Regions from separate parts of the Pseudoclavibacter sp. RFBA6 genome, predicted to be linked through region 2. Evidence: riboswitches for the same ligand, from Rfam matches in the RefSeq annotation. Region 2 holds a riboswitch; the other holds the start of a gene.
The links. Region 2 has a riboswitch for thiamine pyrophosphate ahead of C5C17_RS09590 (ECF transporter S component). Riboswitches for the same ligand answer to the same signal wherever they lie in the genome.
Positions count from the first base shown of each region.

Region 1: linked by a shared signal. The riboswitch ahead of C5C17_RS14495 (YkoF family thiamine/hydroxymethylpyrimidine-binding protein) and the one ahead of C5C17_RS09590 (ECF transporter S component) in region 2 are both predicted to bind thiamine pyrophosphate.

Region 1 covers NZ_PSUA01000013.1:212,245-215,781, reverse strand. Annotated here, with positions in the region: gene C5C17_RS14505 (ABC transporter ATP-binding protein) at 1-204, opposite strand, end outside; gene C5C17_RS14500 (ECF transporter S component) at 194-784, opposite strand; gene C5C17_RS14495 (YkoF family thiamine/hydroxymethylpyrimidine-binding protein) at 781-1,422, opposite strand; TPP riboswitch at 1,450-1,557, opposite strand; gene C5C17_RS14490 (VOC family protein) at 1,583-1,924, opposite strand; gene C5C17_RS14485 (LLM class flavin-dependent oxidoreductase) at 2,047-3,201, shown strand; gene C5C17_RS14480 (NtaA/DmoA family FMN-dependent monooxygenase) at 3,227-3,537, shown strand, end outside.
Region 2 covers NZ_PSUA01000011.1:228,352-231,888, reverse strand. Annotated here, with positions in the region: gene glgX (glycogen debranching protein GlgX) at 1-992, opposite strand, end outside; gene C5C17_RS09595 (spore germination protein GerW family protein) at 1,142-1,474, shown strand; TPP riboswitch at 1,499-1,608, shown strand; gene C5C17_RS09590 (ECF transporter S component) at 1,660-2,313, shown strand; gene C5C17_RS09585 (ABC transporter ATP-binding protein) at 2,319-3,537, shown strand, end outside.

The DNA of each region.
Region 1 (3,537 bases), on a different contig from region 2:
CACGGCGTGGGGGATGACCCCGCTCAGCGCCTGCAGCAGCGTCGACTTCCCGGAACCGGACGGCCCGATGACCAGCACGTGCTCACCCGGCGCGACCCGCAGGTCCACCGGCCCGAGCCCGTCGCCCGAGGAGTGGATCACCTCGAAGTCGTGTGCCTCGATATCGAGTCCGGAGCTCTCCGTGGGCGAGGCGTCAGGCCGCACGGCGCACGGCCACGGGCTTCGTGTCCTGCACGATCGCGAAGTTGTCGAGCACGCCCGTGCGCACGAGCGAGTCGACGAGGAGCTTCGCGAGGAGCCCGCCGAGGATGATGCCGGACGCGAGCTGGATGCCGAAGCGCAGGAAGAGGATCTCCTGCCCGTACCAGCCTGAGCGGAACGCCGAGTAGAAGAACACGAGGCCAGCACCGAGCGCCCCGGAGATGGCGTACCGCAGCCAGCCGTACTTCTTGTACCGGCCGATCGCGAACGGCAGCTCGCTGCCGATGCCCTGCAGCGCGGCCGCGACGAACAGCAGCGGGCCGACCGCCGAGCCGAGGAACACGACCTCGATGACCGAGGCGAGCACTTCAGCGATCACGCCGACGAACGGCCGCCGGATGATGGCGATCGCGATGGGCGCGACCAGCAGCCAGCCGCCGAAGAGGAAGTGCTGGGCGAGGTCGCCCGCAGGCCCCATCGCGATCGAGAGCGCCGTCCAGGCCTGCACCAGCGCCCAGTAGAGGAAGCCGAAGACCGTGCCGAGCACGACCATGAGCACGATGTCGCGCAGCTTGAGGCTCATGCGTGCGCTCCCGTCTCCGCGCCCGCCGCGTGGCTTGGGCTGTTGAGCGAGACCGTGAGGTGACTCGTGACGTGCTGCACGTGCGCGCCGACCCCAGCCCAGGCCGCGACGACGGTCTCCAGGACCCGGCCGAGGTCCCCGCTGAGCTTCGTGACGAAATGCTCGGACGCCACGAAGGTGCCGCTCGCCTTCGCCGTCTCGATGGCGGCGTAGATCTCCCGCATGTGGTCGGGCGTCCGCTCGTCCGATCCGACGTCCTCGAGCGGGTAGAGCGCCCATTCTGCGCTCGCGAAGCTCCCAGTGTGGCGACCGCGGGGCGCATCCACCCGCCGAGGGCCCGCCCCGCCCGGCAGCTCGCAGATCGCCTCACCCGGGCAGCCGCGAGAGAGCAGCACCTGGACGGAGGCGTGCAGTCCGGTCGCCGCCACGTGCTGCGTGAGGTCGGTGAGCCAGCGCAACAGCGCCTGCTCGTCGCCGCCCGCGTACGTGCTGACGTCACCCGTCTCGAGGATCAGCCCCGTGGAATCGGCGGCGTGCACCGCAGCGAGGATCACCTCGACGTAGCGGTCGGACATGACCGAGAGGGTGACCCTCGCCCCCACCCCGAATGCGAGTGGGTCTCGAGTGATGGATTCCATGTGCGTGCCTTCCGTCGGAGCGTGACGGCACGGGTGAGTCGACTCCCTTCGCTGGCATTACCCAGATCAGGTTCAACGGTCGGAGTTCGAGTACTCCCTCTCAGCCCGACTCATCGGGCTCCCGTGCACGGCCACACTGTAGCCCCGACGGTGCGCGCGGCTAGCTCGAGGCGCCCGTGAAGACGACGTGATTGCCCTCCGGGTCGAGCACCTGGAGGATCTGGAAGTGAATCGCGTCTTCGATCCCGCCGTGCTCGATCTTCGCCGCGTCGAGCCGCCTGGCGACACTCTCGAGGTCGTCATCGTTGAAGACCACGGTGGATTTTCCAGAGCGACTCGAGTCGGCCCACAGCTGGAGGCCGGCCTCGCTTGTGAAGTGCCACTCCAGGAGGCCCGGCATCGGATTCTCGTCAGGACCCCGTCCGAAGAGCCTGCCGTAATATTCCGTAGCCTGAGCCAGGTCCGACACGGTGATCTGCGCGAGTACGCCCTTGATAGCCATGCGTCCCAGCATGCGCGACAAGGGTGCGAGGACCCTCAACGAACATGTCCCCGCGTTTCGACGCGTAACGGGCCGCGACGGGCGCCGTGGACCGAACTCGGGGCGCGGCCTAGCGTCGCACCATGACGAACCCCAACCGAATCCACCTCGGCGTCGCACTCGATGGCGCCGGCATCCACCCGGCGGCCTGGCGGGAGCCGAGCGCTCGCCCAGACGAGCTCTTCACGCCCGAATACTGGGTGGGGCTCGTGCAGCTCGCCGAGCAGGGCCTCCTCGATTTCGTCACCATCGAGGACTCGCTCGCGCTCCAGAGCGGCGAGTTCCTCCGCCAGGACAACCGGACCGACGAGGTCAGGGGTCGCCTGGACGCGCTCCTCATCGCCTCCCGCGTCTCGCCCGTCACGGAGCACATCGGCCTCATCCCGACTGTCACGACGACGCACACCGAGCCCTTCCACGTCTCGAAGGCCGTCGCAACCCTCGACTACACGAGCCTGGGCCGCGCGGGCTGGCAGGCCCGTGTCTCGCCCGGTGCGGAGCACTCGCACTTCGGTCGTCGGGATGCGCCGCTCGTCGGCGAGCTCTTCGCGGAGGCCAACGACTTCGTCGAGGTCGTGCGCAGGCTCTGGGACAGCTGGGAGGATGACGCCGAGATCCGCGACGCCTCCACCGACCGGTTCCTCGACGCGGCGAAAGTGCACCGCATCGAGTTCGAGGGCAAGTGGTTCAGCGTGCGCGGACCGTCGATCACGCCCCGGCCCCCGCAGGGGCAGCCGGTTGTCGCCGCGCTCGGCCACGCGGAGGTGCCGTACGAGTTCGCGGCAGCCAGCGCCGACCTGCTCTTCGTGACGCCGACCGACGTCGCCTCGGCCGTGCGCATCCTGAGCGAGGTGCGGGCCGCAGAGAAGAAGGTCGAGCGGGACGGCGAGCTGTCGGTGTTCGTCGACCTCGCCGTGTTCCTCGACGGGCCGGAGGAGACGGGGTCCGCCCGCCTCAACCGCCTCAACGCGAAGGGGCGCGCGCTCGGAGAGCCACCGGCGGTGTTCGCGGGCTCAGCCGAGGAGCTCGTCGAGCACTTCGAGACGCTCGCCGGCCTCGGCTACGACGGCTTCCGCCTGCACCCTGGCGTCGTGACCGACGACCTGCCGCGCATCGTCGCCGACGTCGTCCCGCTCCTGCAGCGCAAGGGCCTCTTCCGGGAGAGCTACGAGCAACGCACCCTGCGCGGCCTCCTCGGCCTCGAGACCACCGTGCCCAACCGCTACGCCGCCATCTAGACCCGAACCGGATCAGGAGATCACCATGACGAAGAAGCAGATCATCCTCGCGGCCTACGTCGGCGGGGTCAACGAGCACACGCTCTGGGAGCACCCGGAGGCGGGCAGCCAGATCGAGTTCTCCACGTTCAAGCGCGTGGCGAAGAAGGCCGAGGCCGGGAAGTTCGACTACTTCTTCCTCGCCGAGGGCCTCGCGCTGCGCTCGCGGCTCGGCGAGATCTTCGACCACGACATCTCGGGGCGGCCGGACACCATCCCGGTCCTCGCCGCCATCGCGGCCGTGACCGAGCACATCGGCCTCGTCGGGACCATCAACGCCACCTTCAACGAGCCGTA
Region 2 (3,537 bases):
CAGTAGCGCAGCGAGTCCATGATGAGCTGCAGCGAGTGCGGGTGGCGCATGTTGAGCGAGTTGCCGGTGCCCGTGTAGTCCGTGTAGTACCGCTTGTCGTCTTCTTCGAGGCGGTAGTAGGCGGCGTTGTCGATGCCGCGGAAGCTGAGCGTCGGGCCGAGGTGGTTGCCCTCTGCCGTGTGGTTGTAGACCACGTCGAGGATGACCTCGATGCCGTTGGCGTGCAGGGTGCGCACCATGGACTTGAATTCCTGCACCTGCTGCCCTGCCGTCCCCTGGGAGGCGTAGTCGGCGTGCGGGGCGAGGAACGAGATGGTGTTGTAGCCCCAGTAGTTGCGGAGGCCCTTCTCGATGAGGGTGCTGTCCTGCACGAACTGGTGCACGGGCATCAGCTCGATGGCGGTGACGCCGAGCCGCTTGAGGTGCTCGACGATCGCGGGGTGCGCGATGCCGGCGTATGTGCCCCGGATCTCCTCGGGCACATCCGGGTGCAGCTGGGTGAGGCCCTTCACGTGGGCTTCGTAGATGAGGGACTCGTTGTAGGGGATGCCCGGCTTCCGGTCGCCAGCCCAGTCGAAGTAGGGGTTGATGACGACGCCCTTCATCATGTGGGGCGCGGAGTCGAGGTCGTTGAACGAGTCGGGGTCACCGAAGTTGTAGCTGAACAGCGACTGGTCCCAGTCGATGTCTCCGGTCGTGGCCTTCGCGTAGGGGTCGAGGAGGAGCTTCGCGGGGTTGCAGCGGCTGCCGCTCGCGGGGTCGTAGTCGCCGTGCATGCGGTAGCCGTACTGCTGGCCCGGCTGGACGTGGGGCAGGTAGGCGTGCCAGACGTGCGCGTCCCGCTCGTGGAGCCTCACTCGCTCCTCGTTGCCGTCGTCGTCGAAGAGGCAGAGCTCGACCTTGTGGGCGGCTTCGCTGAAGATCGCGAAGTTCGTGCCACTTCCGTCGAACGTCGCTCCGAGGGGGTAGGCATTTCCGGGCCACGTTTTCATGCACGCTCCTATTGCTTCATCTTGCTTCGCCGAAGAACATCGCGTGTGGATGCAGGCACTAAAGCTACCAAAGGGTGGGAGCGCTCTCGCCCGCCAGCACACAGGAGTTCTCCTGGTTGGCAGGCATGTCGACGACCTACGCTGGCCGCATGACGAACCTCACGCAGAACCTCACCGATTCCGTCAAGAAGCTCGGCGTCACGCTCGCCTACGGCGAGAAGGTGGAGCTTGGCAAGGCCACCATCCTTCCCGTCGCCCTCGTCTCGTACGGCTACGGCGGCGGCGAGAGCAACGAGGAGGGACAGGAGAACTCGTCCGGCGGTGGCGGTGGCGGCATGGCGGTCCCCGTCGGCGCGTACGTCGATGACGAGTTCGGCACGAGCTTCCGCCCGAACATCATCACGCTGCTCGTCGTCTCGATTCCACTGGTGTGGACGGTCGGGCACGCGCTTCCGCGTCTCATCAAGGCGCTCAAGAAGTAGCTCGGGGCGCGGTTCGGCCTATACTCGAGGTGTTCACGGGAGTCCGGTAGTCCGGGCTGAGAGGAAGGCACAAGCCTTCGACCGTCAAACCTGATCTGGGTAATGCCAGCGCAGGGAGGCACATCTCCGAGCAGAGCCACCCCAGGTTCTGCGCCCGTGCACTTTCACTCGAAAGGGCACACCGCATGACAACTTCTTCAACTCCATCTCGAACCTCCTCGACGCAGGGGCCGGCTCAGGCGAGGTCGCCGAAGAGCCGCTTCCGCTGGCGGGTCATCGACATCGTCACGGCGGCCGTTCTCGGCGTCGCGACGGGGCTCATCTTCATCGTCTGGAACAGCGTGGGCTACGCGTGGTTCACGGTCATGGATGCGTTCACGCCGGGTGTCGGCGGTATCGCCGTCGGTATCTGGCTGCTCGGCGGAGTGCTGGGCGGGCTGATCATTCGCAAGCCCGGCGCTGCGCTCTTCGTCGAGGTGCTCGCGGCGAGCGTCTCGATGCTGCTCGGCAGCCAGTGGTCGATCGAGACCGTGTACTCGGGTATCGCGCAGGGTCTCGGCGCCGAGCTCATCTTCCTGCTGTTCTTCTACAAGCGCTTCGGCCTCGGCGTCGCGATGCTGGCAGGGGCTGGGGCTGCGGTCGCGGCGTGGACGCTCGAACTCTTTCTCAGCGCGAACATCGAGAAGGGTCCGGAGTTCCTCACCATCTACCTCGTCTCGATCGTCCTCTCGGGTGCCGTGCTCGCTGGCGTCGTCGGTTGGCTCCTGACGCGCGCGCTCGCGGCGACCGGTGCACTGAACCGCTTCGGTGCGGGTAGAAGCTCGAAGCGAATCGGCTAGCGCTCGTGGGCGCGAGAGTCGAGGCGAGGGGGTGGGGCTGGCGCCACGCCGACCGGGCGAAGCTGGCCGTCGCCGAGCTCGACCTGACGATCGAGCCCGGCGAGGCTGTGCTGCTGCTTGGGCCGTCGGGGGCTGGCAAGTCCACGCTCCTGGCCGCCCTGGCGGGGGTGCTCGGCGATCACGAGGATGACGGGCAGGAGCTCGGCTCACTGCTTGTCGATGGCAAGCACCCGAGCGATGCACGCGGCACGGTCGGTCTTGTCCTGCAGGACCCGCAGGCGAACACGGTGCTCGCCCGTATCGGCGACGACGTCGCGTTCGGCTGCGAGAACCTCGGCGTCCCACGGGCGGAGACGTGGGCGCGGGTGCGCGAGGCGCTCGATGCCGTCGGGCTGCGGATGCCCCTCGATCGGTCGACGGCTCAGCTGTCCGGCGGCGAGCGTCAGCGGCTCGCGATCGCGGGGGTCCTCGCCATGCGCCCCGACCTCATCCTGCTGGACGAGCCGACCGCGAACCTCGACCCGGCCGGCGTGGACGAGGTGCGCGAGGCGGTGGTCCGCGCCGCGGAGGCGTCCGGCGCGACGCTCATCGTCATCGAGCACCGGGTGGACGTGTGGCGCTCGAGCGTCGACCGGGTCGTCGTGCTCGGGGGCGAGCAGCATCTCCTCGCCGACGGTACCCCTGACCTGGTCCTCGAGCAGCACCGCGAGTCGCTGCTCGCCGCCGGCGTGTGGATCGGCGGCCACGAACCGCACGTGCCGCGTGCCCTTCTCTCGCCTGGGGAGGAGCTGCTGATCGCCGACGGGCTCGGCTTCGGTCGGGCTGACCATGCCCTGCACACGCAGTTGTCGGCGACCCTGCGCGCGGGGGAGTCGACGGTTGTGCTGGGCCCCAATGGGGCGGGGAAGACGACGCTCGCGCTCACGCTCGCCGGACTGCTCACGCCCGTGGAGGGCGAGGTGCGAGCGACGCAGGCGCTCCGGGATGCGGGCGATGACGCGGGTGCGCGCCGCGGCGGCTGGGGGCTCGGCCGCTTCCGTACGGCTCCTCCGGCGGGCCCGCATCCGTCCGCCTGGCGTTCACGGCAGCTCCTGACGCGCATCGGCACCGTCTTCCAGCAGCCCGAGCACCAGTTCGTCGCGGGGACCGTGCGCCGCGAGCTGGAAGTCGGCCCGGATGCGGCGGGCCGAGGCAAGCGCGAGACGAGCCAGCGCGTCGACGAGC